4 regions of the Streptomyces sp. NBC_00005 genome follow, and region 2 is predicted to be linked to each of the others. Evidence: riboswitches for the same ligand, from Rfam matches in the RefSeq annotation. Region 2 holds a riboswitch; each other region holds the start of a gene.

Region 1 (3,253 bases), 2.8 Mb from region 2:
CGAGCCGCTCGTCGTCCAGCCCGCCGGCCGCTGCCCGGGTCACCGCACGTGCGTAGTCGGGTGTCTGCAGGAGACCGGGTACGACGGACGTCTCCAGCGTGCTCATCGCGCTCGCCTGGGACTCCAGACTGATGAAGTCCCGGTAGGTCGGCGGCAGTACGCCGCGATAGGCGTGCCACCAGTGATGCCGTCCGCCTCCCTCGTCGGAACCCGCCAACACCAGTACCAGCTCCCGGAGTTGGGCGTCGGAGACGGCGTAGGCGTCCAGGAGTAACCGCACATCGGCCGGTTTCACCCCGCTGGCGCCCGTCTCGATCCGGCTCACCTTCGACTGGTGCCAGCCCACGAGCCGGGCCGCCTCACCACTGGTGAGCCCCACACTCGTGCGCAACGCACGCAGTTCGGCGCCCAGCTTCCGGCGGCGCACCACGGGACCGTGCTGCATGCGCTTCTCCTTACTCCTTCCGGGCCACCCAAATACGGTCTCCCGTCGCAGAGTTCACCGCTTTGAGCGACAGATATATGCATATCTTGGTGGATCGCCACCCGTGACCGGTGCGCTAATGGCACTCTGGCGACGAAGCACCAGTCCGGGACCGTACTCGAACCATCCGCTCCGTGTCGGACTCCGGTCCCGTGGGAAAGGGACGACCGCGCCATGGCAGACCATCTGGAAGCATCCGTCACTCTGCCGAGCGAACCCGCCTCGGTCGCCGCGGCCCGCGGTTACGTGGTCACAACTCTGGCCGAATGGGGGCTGCCCGCGGACACGGAAACGGCCGACACCATCCGGCTCATCGTCTCAGAACTCGCCACCAATGCCGTACAGCACACCTTCGGGCAGTCACCCACCTTCACGGTGGACATCGAGCTGCGCCGTGACGAACAGCTGCGCATCGGTGTGACCGACAGTCACCCCCGCTTCCCGAAACGGCTGCCGGCCGCCGTCCAGCAGGACAACGGCCGAGGCATGGTGATCATCCGCTGGCTGGCAGCCGAGTGCGGCGGCAGACTCCGGGTGCGGCCCACCCGGGAGGGCGGCAAGACGGTCTCCATCGAACTGCCGTGGACCGTGCAGGCGGAGCCCGTGACGGCAGCGGGGCAGCAGGAGCCGTAGAAGGGGCCGACGGAGGGGCGCAGAGGGGCAGCACCCCGTCCGGGTGCCTGGCCCGGGTCGGGACCCGCGAGGGCGACGGCCTGTCAGGTCGCCGCCGCCCTCACGGGAGAGTCAGCTGACCCGGCCGTACCAGACGCTCTTGGTCCAGATCTTCTGGAGCTTCACGACGTCCCCGGTCTTCGGGGCGTGCCAGATCTTCCCCTTCCCGGCGTAGATGCCCACGTGGTAGACGCTGGAGCCCGAGTGGAAGAACACGAGGTCTCCGGCCTTGCGGCTCTTCGACGAGATGTGGTGGGTCTTGTTGTACTGCTGGGCCGCCGTGCGGGGCAGTTTCTTGCCCGCCTTCTTGAACGAGTACAGCGTGAGCCCGGAGCAGTCGAACCGGCGCGGTCCTGTGGCGCCCCACTTGTACGGGGAGCCTTTTTTGGAGGCCGCGATCTGAAGTGCCTTCGTCGCTGACGTGGCGGCCGCGGCGTCGGAAGCGACGCCCGGGACCACGATGGAGCCGCCCACGGCGGCGATGGTCAGAGCCGAGGCCGTACCGGCCCGGGCCATCAGCGACGGGACACGATTGAGCGCAGTCATGCGCAACCCTTCGTCAGCCGCCTGTGAAGGATGACCTGTCGGATTCGGGCTGGCGAAGTTGCCCGGCCGCTGCTGCGGCTTCACCCCAAGGGCTGCTCGACCCGGCCATGGCGTGACCGTTCCGGCGACCCGTCGTGCTTGGGTCCTCCACTCCTGCCGATCCACTCCTGTCGACCGGTCATCCGGGCGGCGGCAGGACTCGGCGTCCGCCCGGATCGCCCCGCCGTTGTGGCGGGGTCTTGTCGTCAGACAGGGATCTTGGCTCACGGATGTCCGAATTTCCCAACGGAACCGGGGGTTTGTGTTGTTACTCACCACTCACCCGTTCGGGTGGACACCCCCGTGTTCGAACGGGCGTTGAGGCCCCCGAGGAGGCTCGGACCTGCGGCGGAACACCTCATTCCGCCCTCGGACCACGCGCGTTGCGCAACCCTGACGGTCGCGAAAAAGGAGCCGCGTCTACTCCAAAAGGCGGTACATCATTTGGTCCGTTTGAACGCCGGTCCGGACGCTTCGCCGCCGGGGGAGGCGTCCGGACCCGTCGCCGGTACGTCAACTGTCGGACTGCGGCGGCACGGTGACCCGGGCCGTGCGCCGCTCCCCGTCCAGGACCCGCAGGGCCCGCCCCAGCGTCGGGGCGTGCACCTCGGTCTCGCCCCGCTGGTGCATCAGCGCCAGGGCGTCGCGCAGCTCGGCCGCCTTGCTCACCAGCGCCTGCGCGGCGCGCAGCCCGCGGTACGTGTCCCCGTGGTGCGCCGGGTTGATGCGGCCGAGCAGGTCGACCACGTCGAGATAACGGTCGATCAACTCGCCCTCGGCGCGCGTCAGTGCGGGCAGCGGCGGAAGTTCGGGTGGGAGCACCGGCCGCTCACCGCCCGGTGGGCGGGGCGAGGGTGGCCCTGCGGCTGGGGATGATCCGGTCCACCAGCCCGTAGTCGACCGCTCCTTGGGCGTCCAGGATCTTGTCCCGCTCGATGTCCGCGCTCACTTGCTCCGGGCTGCGCCCCGTGTGCCGTACGAGCATCTCCTCGAGCCGGGTCCGCATCCGGCCCAACTCCTCGGCCTGGATGGCCAGATCGCTCGCCTGCCCCTGCACCGGCTCGGCCAGCGCCGGCTGATGGATCACCACGCGCGCGCCCGGCAGCGCGAACCGCTTGCCCGGCGTGCCCGCCCCCAGCAGCACCGCGGCGGACGAACCGGCCTGGCCCAGGCAGATCGTCTCCACGTCGCAGCTGACGAACTGCAAGGTGTCGTAGAGCGCCGACATGGCGGTGAACGAGCCGCCGGGGGAGTTGATGTAGAGCGAGATGTCCCGGTCGGGGTCCTGGTACTCGAGGTGCATGAACTGCGCCATCACGTCGTTCGCCGAGGTGTCGTCGATCTGCGTCCCGAGGAAGACGATCCGCTCCTCCAGCAGCTTCGAGTACGGATCCATCGTCCTGCTGCCGAAGCTCGTGCGTTCGGTGAACTCGGGCAGGACGTAGCGGGCGGACGGTCGGGTCATCGGTACCCCTCCTTCTGCGTCTGTAAGAAATGTACAGGACGTACGTG
Region 2 (3,253 bases):
GGACGTTCACGCAACGACCGTATCGGGAGCGGGCCGGTGCATGCGCGGCCGCAGAGAACCGGTCAAAGGTGACACGCGCTCAAGTCTGTGATCTTCACGTGATCTACGCGGCATTAACTTGTGACAAGTGATCGGCAGCCGATACGTTCACGGACCAGCGCGGTGCCGGGCACCATGCGCCGCGCCGGTCACTGCTGTCTCGCGAAAGGCCCCTGCATGCTCTCCGGGAACGGTCGACACCGTCGCCCCCGTCAGGCTCCGGCTCTGCTCGTCGCGGCCGGAGTGACCGGCTCCGCCATCGCGATCCCACTCCTCGCCGCAAGCGGCGCCAGCGCTGCCGACGGCACCACGTGGGACAAGGTCGCGAAGTGCGAGACCGACGGCGCCTGGAGCGAGAACAGCGGCAACGGGTTCTACGGCGGGCTCCAGTTGACCCAGGAGCACTGGGACAGGTACGGCGGCCTCGACTACGCGCCCAGCGCCGACCTGGCCAGCCGCAACCAGCAGATAGCCGTCGCCGAGAAGCTCCTGGACGACCAGGGCGTCGGCGCGTTCCACACCTGCGGACTGACCTCGGGGCTGAGCAAGGACTCGGATTCGGCGGACGTCGACACGGGTGTTCTGGACGGGATTTCTGGTTCGTCCGACTCGTCTGATTCATCCGGTGCATCCGACTCTGCTGGGTTGTCCAACTCGTCGAGCGATACGTCCGGTGATTCCTCTTCGTCGGATTCCTCCTCGAGTTCATCGTCCGACTCGCCCTCCGATTCGGCCTCCAGCACTTCCCCTTCCGCATCTGCGGACACAGCGGACAACTCCACCGAATCCAGCTCATCTGCCTCGCCCTCCACCTCCCCGTCCGAGACGGCCGCGGGTGACTCGCAGGGGAGTGGCGGCTCATCCACGAACAAGACAAAGGGTGACGACTCGGACAACTCCGAGCAGGCGGTGGGCTCTTGGAGTCTCGTCGACACCGGCGCGATCGGCACCGGCCGCCACCGCGGCGCCAACGGCGACGCGTCCGACAAGTCCAAGGCCGACAAGTCCAAGGCCGACAGCGGTGCGGACGGCTCGTACAGGGTCCAGGCCGGCGACACTCTCGCCTCCATCGCCGACTCCCTTGACCTGGACGGCGGATGGCGGGCGCTCTACGCGAAGAACAAGAAGGCCATCGGTACCGACCCGAACCGCATCGTCGCCGGTCAGACCCTGCGACTCGGTAGCGAATAGGGCGAAAAACAACGAGAGTTCGCGTCACACTTCGGGCTTAATGTCCGCTTTGGTGAAAGTGTGGGATGAGTCTCAGAAGCCCTGATCGTCTTTGAAATTCCCCGGATTCCGTGGCTACGGTCAACACCGCTCGGCAACCCGAGCCCCGTCTGTCGCAACGCCGAATCCTGCCAGCGGCCGTACGGGAACAGTCGTCGCTTAACAGCGCCGTAGGCAGGAGCGGGGGACCCAAGGTAAGTGCCGGGCCCAGCAGTTGAGCTGGAACCGGCTTGGGGTTAAGCCGTGCACCGGGAGGTGCGCGGCCGGGCAACTCAACCGGCCCGAACCCGACAGCTCACCTCGCAGGCGTCGGTGAGGGGATCAACCATGCTGTTTTCCGGCAAGGGCAAGCACCGTCGCCCGTCCAAGGCCACCCGCGTCGCCGCTCTGGCCGGCGTCACCGGTGTCGCCATCGCCGCCCCGCTGATGGCGGCCGGCAACGCCTCTGCCGCCACCGCCTCCGAGTGGGACACGGTCGCCCAGTGCGAGTCCGGTGGCAACTGGTCCATCAACACCGGTAACGGCTACTACGGCGGTCTCCAGTTCTCCGCCTCCACCTGGGCCGCCTACGGCGGTACGCAGTACGCCGCCCAGGCCAACCAGGCCAGCAAGGCGCAGCAGATAACCGTCGCCGAGAAGGTCCTCGCCGCGCAGGGCAAGGGTGCCTGGCCGGTCTGCGGCACGGGCCTGTCCAGCGCCGCCTACAACGGCAGCAGCGCCTCGAGCAGCAGCTCCTCGGACTCCAGCCGCTCGTCCGACTCGCAGGCCGCCTCCCGCTCCGCCGAGCGCCCGGCCGCCAAGAGCCAGAAGACCGTCACCACCCCGACCGGCAAGAAGGTCAAGAAGGGCGACGGCGAGTACAAGGTCGTCAAGGGTGACACCCTCAGCACGATCGCCGAGAAGCACGACGTCAAGGGCGGCTGGCAGAAGCTGTTCAAGCTGAACAAGGACATCGTCTCGGACGCCGACCTCATCTACCCGGGCCAGCAGCTGCACCTGAAGTAGTCGCGGGCCGGCGGCCGCACCTGAAGTACTGGTGCGGCTGGTAGCTGAACCACAGGTCCCACACATCCGTGTCCTTCATAGTGGAGGCACGTGAGGGCCTCCCCCGTCCCCACGGGCTCCCCGCCTCGGTGCGTGTTCCCCCGTACGCACCGGGGCGGGGCTTTTTGTGTGTGCTTCCACGTGGGTTTTTGTTCCGTTCGGAAACAATTTACTCTCGGTTCTGCCCAAGGGATGGTCGACCGGCTGGCCGATCGGCCCGAGCCGGTTAGGCTCGTCTCGCAGAGCCCACTGCGGTACTGCGTAGCCGCGTCACATTGAAGAAGGAGATGCTCGTGCCGTCCATCGACGTCGTCGTAGCCCGGGAAATCCTGGACTCCCGAGGCAACCCCACGGTCGAGGTCGAGGTCGGCCTCGACGACGGCAGCACGGGTCGTGCCGCCGTCCCGTCCGGCGCCTCCACGGGTGCCTTCGAGGCCATCGAGCTCCGCGACGGTGACCCGAACCGCTACCAGGGCAAGGGTGTCGAGAAGGCCGTCCTCGCCGTCATCGAGCAGATCGGCCCGGAGCTCGTCGGCTACGACGCCACCGAGCAGCGCCTGATCGACCAGGCGATGTTCGACCTGGACGCCACCGACAACAAGGCCTCCCTCGGCGCCAACGCCATCCTCGGCGTCTCGCTCGCCGTCGCCCACGCCGCCTCCGAGGCCAGCGACCTCCCGCTCTTCCGCTACCTGGGCGGCCCGAACGCGCACCTCCTGCCAGTGCCGATGATGAACATCCTGAACGGCGGCTCGCACGCCGACTCCAACGTGGACATCCAGGAGTTCATGATCGCCCCGATCGGCGCGGAGTCCTTCTCCGAGGCGCTGCGCTGGGGCGCCGAGGTCTACCACACCCTCAAGAAGGTGCTGAAGACCAAGGGCCTGTCCACCGGCCTCGGCGACGAGGGCGGCTTCGCCCCGAACCTGGAGTCCAACCG
Region 3 (3,253 bases), 4.2 Mb from region 2:
CTCCACGATCTGGTCGAGCAGCTTGCCGCGCACGGCGAGGTTGGTGTAGCCGAAGTCGCCCTCGGGTTGCCGGTCCGCGAGAAGCACCGCGAACCGGTCGGCCCAGCCGACGAACGCCCCGTCGGGGCCGGGGTCGCCAACGCCCTCGGTGAAGCTGTCCCCCACCGCAACGTACGACCCGATCACTGATCTGCTGTCACTCTTCGAATCGTCTGCCACGTCGGCCATGATTCACCTTCGAATGTGACCTACGCGACCGTAAGCAGGGGTTGACTGGCGGTGAGATAAGCCACTCCTAAAGTGTTCGCCAAGCCCGGAATAACTGTTCGATCAGCGCTGTTGAGCGGTCAACCGCCAGACCCTGAAGTCGGCGATCCGGAAGTGGCTCCACGTGGTCCGGAACGCGAAGTGCCCGTTCCTGTACGGCTCCGGGTCGCTGTAGTCGAAGACGAGCCGTCCGTTGTTCCACCAGCGGACCGTCGAGCCGTCGGAGACGATACGGACGCGGTTGGGCTCGTTCGCGACGAGCAGCGGCTCCGTGTAGTCGTAGATCAGCGGCCGGACCCCGGCCTGGCCGACGTAACGGCGCAGCCGGGTCGTGGTGTTGTAGTTGGCGCCGTAGCCCGCGTAGTAGGTCGTGAGGTAGTCGTACCCGTCCAGGGCCCCGTCCCGCGGGGTGGCGAAGAGGTCGTCCGGGGAGCGGGCGTCGGTGGCGTTCCAGAAGTTGTTGAGGTCGGAGACGCGGTCGTTGGCGCCGCCCTCGGAGACGGGCGTGGCGGTGTACTCGAGGACGTACGGCCCTTCGAGCCGCTCCCTGAACCAAACGGTGGCACCGCTCGGCACGTCGACCTCCAGGACCCCGCGGGACGCGGTGACCCTGCCACCGTCCTGGAGTTCGGTCACCCACTGGTGGAGGCCGTGACGGAAGTCGTCGTGGGCGACGAGGCGTCCGCGGCCGGACGCGTTCGCCGTCGCGGCGGGGGCGAGGGTCGCCAGGGCGGCACCGGCGGCCAGTGCTCCGAAAGCTCTGCGCGTGGTCGTCACGTCGGAGGACCCCTTCTGCGGTAGAAGCGCTAGAAAGCGCTTGCATCACGGACGGGGATCACTGTGCCGTCCGCACCCCGCGCTGTCGACACCCCGGACACACCGAAGGCCGGACCCGGGGATCGGGGTCCGGCCTTCGGCAGCGTGTCAGGCAGGTGGTTCTGAGGGGGCGTCAGCCGACGGCGACGCCCTTCGAGCGGAGGTAGGCGACCGGGTCCACGTCGGAGCCGTAGTCCGGCGTGGTGCGGATCTCGAAGTGCAGGTGCGGGCCGGTCACGTTGCCGGTCGCGCCGGAGAGGCCGATCTGCTGGCCCTCGGTCACGGTCTGGCCGGCCGAAACGGAGAGCTGGGAAAGGTGGCCGTACTGCGCGTAGTAGCCGTCGGCGAGCTTGATGACGACCTGGTTGCCGTACGCGCCGCCCCAGCCCGCGGAGACGACCGTGCCCGCGCCAACGGCCTTGAGGGACGTGCCGGTCGGGACCACGAAGTCCACGCCGGTGTGGTACCCGCTGGACCACATGCTGCCGGCCACGTGGTAGCCGGTGCCGATGGTGGCACCGGTCACCGGGAGGGTGAAGCCGGTGGAGTCGGAGGCCTGCGTGGCGGCCGTCTGGTTCGAGGAATTCGAGGAATTCGACGAAGCGGACGTCTTCGAGGCGGACGAAGAGGAAGGCGAGGACGAGGACTTGGCGGTGCTCGCCGGGGCCTTCTTGCCGATCGAGAGCTTCAGGCCCGGGTGGATCAGGGACGGGTCGTCGCCGACGGCCCGTCGATTGTCCGAGTAGAGCTTCTTCCAGCCGCCGGCGACGTGCTGCTCGTCGGCGATCTTCGCGAGGTAATCGCCTGCCCGCACCGAATAGGTCCGTGCACCCGCCTTGTTCGCGGCGCTCTTCTTCTCGGCGGCCGGAAGGGACTGGACGGTCTTTTCCGAAACCGACTGGGAAACGGACTGAGAAACGGACTGCGCTGTGCTGGCATGGGCGCCGGTAGCACCTATGAGTGGAAGAGCGAGTGCGGCGCCACCGGTTCCGGCGACGGCGATGGTGCGGGTGAAGCGCTGGGGCTTCGGGCGGCGGTGCTTACCCTTGGCGGGCATGGCGAATTCCTCTCCGGCGCCTACGAGGTGAGCTGTCGGGTGCGGGCTGGAGATGCCCGGCCGCGCTGCACGCGGCTTTACCCCTAGCCGTTCCGGAGACCGGAACAGGCGGTAAGTCCTGTGGGTCCCCCGCTCCTGCCGTTCACGGGTGAGTTGTGCGGATTCCGGGCGGCGGCAGGATTGGGCGTCCGTCCGGATTGGTGGCGAACGTAAGCGACCGGGACGCAAAGGGACAAGCGACGGTTCCCTATGAATCCGTTTCTGTAGATCCCCTGAGAAAATTCCCGGTCACCCTGCGTGAATTCCGAGGGCGCCGCCTCACCCAAATCCCCATGTAAAGCACGTGAATTACGTGGACATGACGGGCCACGCACGGTCACGAATATGACGCTCCTCACGCACCCTCACCCCAGGACTCCCTATTCCGGAGCGAGTTGGAGCGAAGGCATGCGAAGGCAACTGAACAGGACTGAATCCCAACCAAGATACCAATTCGGACAGAACACTCAGATGCGACGCAGGCGGAAAACTGCGGCGTCGAGGTCGCCACGCAATCCGGTACGCAGTCCGTGATGCAGCAGTACGGCACCTCTGTGAACTTCGCCCGTTTCACGGCATTCATACGAGGCTGTCGGGTCGAGGCCGCGCAGTCGCAGCGCCGGAACGGGTTCGCCGTAGCTCTGCGCCTGGAGCCAGGCGAGGACGACCGCCTCGTCCCCGCGCACGTACTGCACCGCACTCAGCCCGCCCCGCGGAGACCGCAGCCGATAGAGGTCCCCGTGCTGCACGAGCGGCCGGATCTCTTTGTAGAGCCCCACCCACCCACCGGCCTCGGCGAGCTCCTCCTCGGTCCACCGGGTGAGGTCCCCGCCGACCCCGAGCACGCCGGCCATGGCACTCACGAACCGGAAGCGCAGCGAGCTGACCCGGTCGTTGAGCTGGGTGTTGGGGCTGTCGGTGACCCAGGCGGCCATCACGCGCGCGGGGTGGATCTGGCTGAAGCCGTGCTGGATGGCGAGCCGGTCGAGCGGGTCGGTGTTGTCGGAGGTCCACACCTGGTCCGTACGGCTCAGGACGCCGAGGTCGATACGGCCGCCGCCGCCCGAGCAGGAT
Region 4 (3,253 bases), 3.2 Mb from region 2:
CAGGGACAGCGCGGGCAGCCCACGACTCATGAGCTGCCGCACCGGATCGACCACGATGCCCTGCCACTCGCCCCGCAGCGTGCGCCCGACGAACGCCGCCGCCCACCACCATCCGCCGCGCGGCTGCCTGCGCCCCCGGTGGTCGACCGGGGCGCCCAACAGCCCGTCAGCGCGCAGCCTGTCCGCGACGCCGTCCGCGCACCGCATCCCCCTGCGAAGCAAAACTCCCCCTGACCAGGTAAAAGTGGCCCGTGCCGCACAGGGCGGCGCCACTCCACCCGAGGGCTACGCCCGGCGGCGAGGCTTCCTGCGCTTGGCGCCTTGGGAGACGCCGGATCCGGCACGCGGGTTGCGTCCCGCCGTCTTCCCGGCCGCCTTCCCCGCTGCGGGCTTGCGCCGGGCACCGGCCGTGTCGCCGGCCTTGCCCTTGGGCTCCGGCTCCGGCTCCGTCGCCTTGCGGCCCCGGGAGCTGTTGACCGTGCGGCCGCGGACGATCCCGATGAAGTCCTCGACCAACTCTGTGGTCGCCTCCTCGGGCCACGCCAGGGCGATGCTCGACTCGGGGGCGTCCACGAGCGGCCGGTACGTGAGGTCCTTGCGGTGGTGGAGGCGGGCCAGCGACTGGGGGACGACGAGGAGGCCGACGCCCGCCGCGACGAGTTCGACGGCGTCCTCGGTGGTGGCGGGGCGCTCGAAGGCGGGCTCGCCCGGCGGCCGGTCCCAGTCGAAGACGTCGTCGAGCGGGTGGAAGAGGACCTCGTCCGCGAGGTCCTCGACGCTCACCTCGTCCGCCGCTGTGATCACGTGGTCCTTGGGGACCACGACGACCGTCGTCTCCGTGTAGAGGGGGATGGCGCTGAAGTACGTACGGTCCACCGGCAGCCGCACGAGTCCCGCGTCGGCGCCACCGGCACGCAGCACGCCGGACACGTCGGGGCCCGGTACGGCGAGGAGGGTCAGCGGGATGTCGGGCAGGCGCTCGTTCCAGATCCGCACCCACTTGGCGGGCGTCGCCCCCGGGACGTACGCGAGCCGGAACGCTGGGGATGCTTCGGAGCCTGTCACCCGGCCAGGGTATCGGCCGTGGTCGGAGGTCCCGTCCCCGGTCGATACCCTGGACACCATGAAGTCGCACCAGACCACCCAGACGATGAAGCCCACCACGGCGGCGAAGAAGCTGGGTGTGTACCTCGAGGCCACCCCCGCCGAGTTCCGTGAGGGTGTCATCTCGCGCACCCAGCTCGACGAGCTCCAGGCCAACCCGCCCGAGTGGCTGCGTGAGCTGCGGGCCAACGGTCCGCACCCCCGTCCGGTGGTCGCGGCGAAGCTGGGCGTCTCCATCGCGGGTCTCGCCCGCGGCGGGGTCACCGAGGCCCTCACCACCGAGCAGATCGACGCCCTGAAGCAGGAGCAGCCCGAGTGGCTGCAGAAGGAGCGCGCCACCCAGGCCGAGGTCCGCAAGGAGACGGCCCGCATCAAGCAGCGGGACGCCGAGCGCGAGACCGAGAGCGACGGCCCGCGTTCCTGATCCCGTCCGCCCGCGTCCCCGAGCCCGTTCGACCGCGACTGTCGGTCGCCGTCCGGACTCACTCCGTGCACGAGACACCGATCTGACGGTGCATTACGACGAAGGTCACAAAAGCGTATCGGACATTCCGGCCTTCAACCTTCACACGGGGCGCACAAGTTGGCTAGCGTGGCATCAGGCCGCACGAGTCCCTCCGGCGAACCCCGCCGGGACGCGCGGCCTCCGCCGAGTCCGGTGCGCCCTCGTGGCAGCCGGAGCCGGGGACCCAACCGAACAATGGGGTGAATCGGCCCAACTGCCCTTCGGGGCAAGGGTCGTAGGGCATGCCTTCCGGAAATGACCGCCCGAACCCGACAGCTAACTCGGTAGGCGGAGTACGGAAGGAGTACGGCTCCCATGGCGCCGGAACGATCGTCGCGCCCCGGAGGCCTCGGCCTCCCAGGTGTGCGCAACTCCGCCCTCGCGACCGCTGCCCTCACCTCGGTGGCCCTGTTCTCGCAGACCGCCGACGCCGCACCGATGACAGGGGACGAGGGCCCCAGCCGCGAAGACGTCCGGCAGCGGGTGAGCAGCCTCTACGACCAGGCCGAGAGCGACACCGGCAACTTCAACTTCACCCGGGCCCAGTTACTGGGACCGCGGCCGCCCACCGCCCCGGGCAGTGATCGCAGGCGCTCGGACCCCGCTCTCGACGCCGTGTCCCGGCAGTGGTTCGACGGGGCGCGTGCGTCGCTGGGTCCGACGCTTCCGGCGGTACTGCCGGCCGACCGTATGCCGGCCCGCTCGGCCGAGCCCCGGCCGACGCGGCGTCCGGCGGAGCGCCCGTCGGGCAGCCGTCCCGGCCTGGAGCTGGAGGCGGCCGGCCGACCCATGGCCGAGCTGCCCGCCGCGGGGACCCGCCGTCCCGTGGCCGAGCTGACCGCCGGCCCCACGGCCGCGCTCCCCGCCGTACCGCAGCCCCGCCAGGAAGCCGTCCCGGCCCCGACCGCGGCCGCCCCCGAGTCGAAGCAGACCTTGCTGCGGAACTCCAAGCAGCAGAGCCAGCGCAAGATCGCGGCGGCCAGTGAGCTGCTGTACCGGTACACCGCCCGGCAGACCTCCCTGCCGCGCGCGGCCCTCGCGGCCCAGCAGCAGCCCCAGTTGGCCTGGCAGGATCCGGCCGACCAGGCTCGTCGTGCCGCCGAGGAGGCGTGGCGGCTGCAGCAGCCGACGGTTCTCGACATGGGCGCGCCCATGTCCGAGGAATGGCGCATGCGGCAGCCGAGCGTGCTCGACACCGGCGTACCCGCGGCCGAGGAATGGCGGTTCCAGCAGCCGAGCGTGCTCGACACCGGGGTGCCCGCGGTCGAGGAGTGGCGCATGCAGCCGAGCGTGCTCGACACCGGCGTACCCGCCTTGGAGACGCACGTCGGCACCAAGGCCGACCGGGCGATCGCCTTCGCCCGCGCGCAGATCGGCAGGCCGTGCCTGTGGGGTGCGGTCGGACCGGAGTCGTACGACAACGCCGGACTCACCCAGGCCGCCTGGAAGGCCTCCGGGGTCGCGCTGCCGCGCAGCACGTACGAGCAGGCGAGCACCGGCACGGTGATCCCGCTCGCGGAGAGCCGCCCCGGGGACCTGATCTTCTTCCACGACAACTTCAGCCACGTCGGCCTGTACACCGGCAACGGCATGATGATCCACGCGCCCGGCCCGGGCTCGGTCATCCGTGAGGAGTCGATCCAC

Evidence for each region. Region 2 has a riboswitch for cyclic di-AMP ahead of OG303_RS29200 (transglycosylase family protein). Riboswitches for the same ligand answer to the same signal wherever they lie in the genome.
Region 1: it holds a riboswitch for cyclic di-AMP, as region 2 does, so the genes downstream of both, OG303_RS41965 (C40 family peptidase) here and OG303_RS29200 (transglycosylase family protein) in region 2, are expected to answer to the same signal.
Region 3: it holds a riboswitch for cyclic di-AMP, as region 2 does, so the genes downstream of both, OG303_RS10340 (peptidoglycan DD-metalloendopeptidase family protein) here and OG303_RS29200 (transglycosylase family protein) in region 2, are expected to answer to the same signal.
Region 4: it holds a riboswitch for cyclic di-AMP, as region 2 does, so the genes downstream of both, OG303_RS43635 (NlpC/P60 family protein) here and OG303_RS29200 (transglycosylase family protein) in region 2, are expected to answer to the same signal.

What each region holds. Positions count from the first base shown of each region.
Region 1 covers NZ_CP108316.1:9,188,219-9,191,471, forward strand. Annotated here, with positions in the region: gene OG303_RS41955 (helix-turn-helix domain-containing protein) at 1-445, opposite strand, end outside; gene OG303_RS41960 (ATP-binding protein) at 659-1,117, shown strand; gene OG303_RS41965 (C40 family peptidase) at 1,229-1,702, opposite strand; cyclic di-AMP (ydaO/yuaA leader) riboswitch at 1,706-1,917, opposite strand; gene OG303_RS41970 (hypothetical protein) at 2,255-2,563, opposite strand; gene OG303_RS41975 (ATP-dependent Clp protease proteolytic subunit) at 2,571-3,206, opposite strand.
Region 2 covers NZ_CP108316.1:6,339,741-6,342,993, forward strand. Annotated here, with positions in the region: gene OG303_RS29190 (cytochrome P450) at 1-10, opposite strand, end outside; gene OG303_RS29195 (transglycosylase family protein) at 217-1,230, shown strand; cyclic di-AMP (ydaO/yuaA leader) riboswitch at 1,426-1,593, shown strand; gene OG303_RS29200 (transglycosylase family protein) at 1,597-2,274, shown strand; gene eno (phosphopyruvate hydratase) at 2,601-3,253, shown strand, end outside.
Region 3 covers NZ_CP108316.1:2,148,764-2,152,016, forward strand. Annotated here, with positions in the region: gene OG303_RS10330 (SGNH/GDSL hydrolase family protein) at 1-186, opposite strand, end outside; gene OG303_RS10335 (DUF6250 domain-containing protein) at 331-1,044, opposite strand; gene OG303_RS10340 (peptidoglycan DD-metalloendopeptidase family protein) at 1,217-2,140, opposite strand; cyclic di-AMP (ydaO/yuaA leader) riboswitch at 2,145-2,321, opposite strand; gene OG303_RS10345 (alpha-galactosidase) at 2,647-3,253, opposite strand, start outside.
Region 4 covers NZ_CP108316.1:9,559,499-9,562,751, reverse strand. Annotated here, with positions in the region: gene OG303_RS43650 (hypothetical protein) at 1-222, opposite strand, end outside; gene OG303_RS43645 (LysR family transcriptional regulator substrate-binding protein) at 286-1,065, opposite strand; gene OG303_RS43640 (DUF5997 family protein) at 1,124-1,528, shown strand; cyclic di-AMP (ydaO/yuaA leader) riboswitch at 1,742-1,916, shown strand; gene OG303_RS43635 (NlpC/P60 family protein) at 1,925-3,253, shown strand, end outside.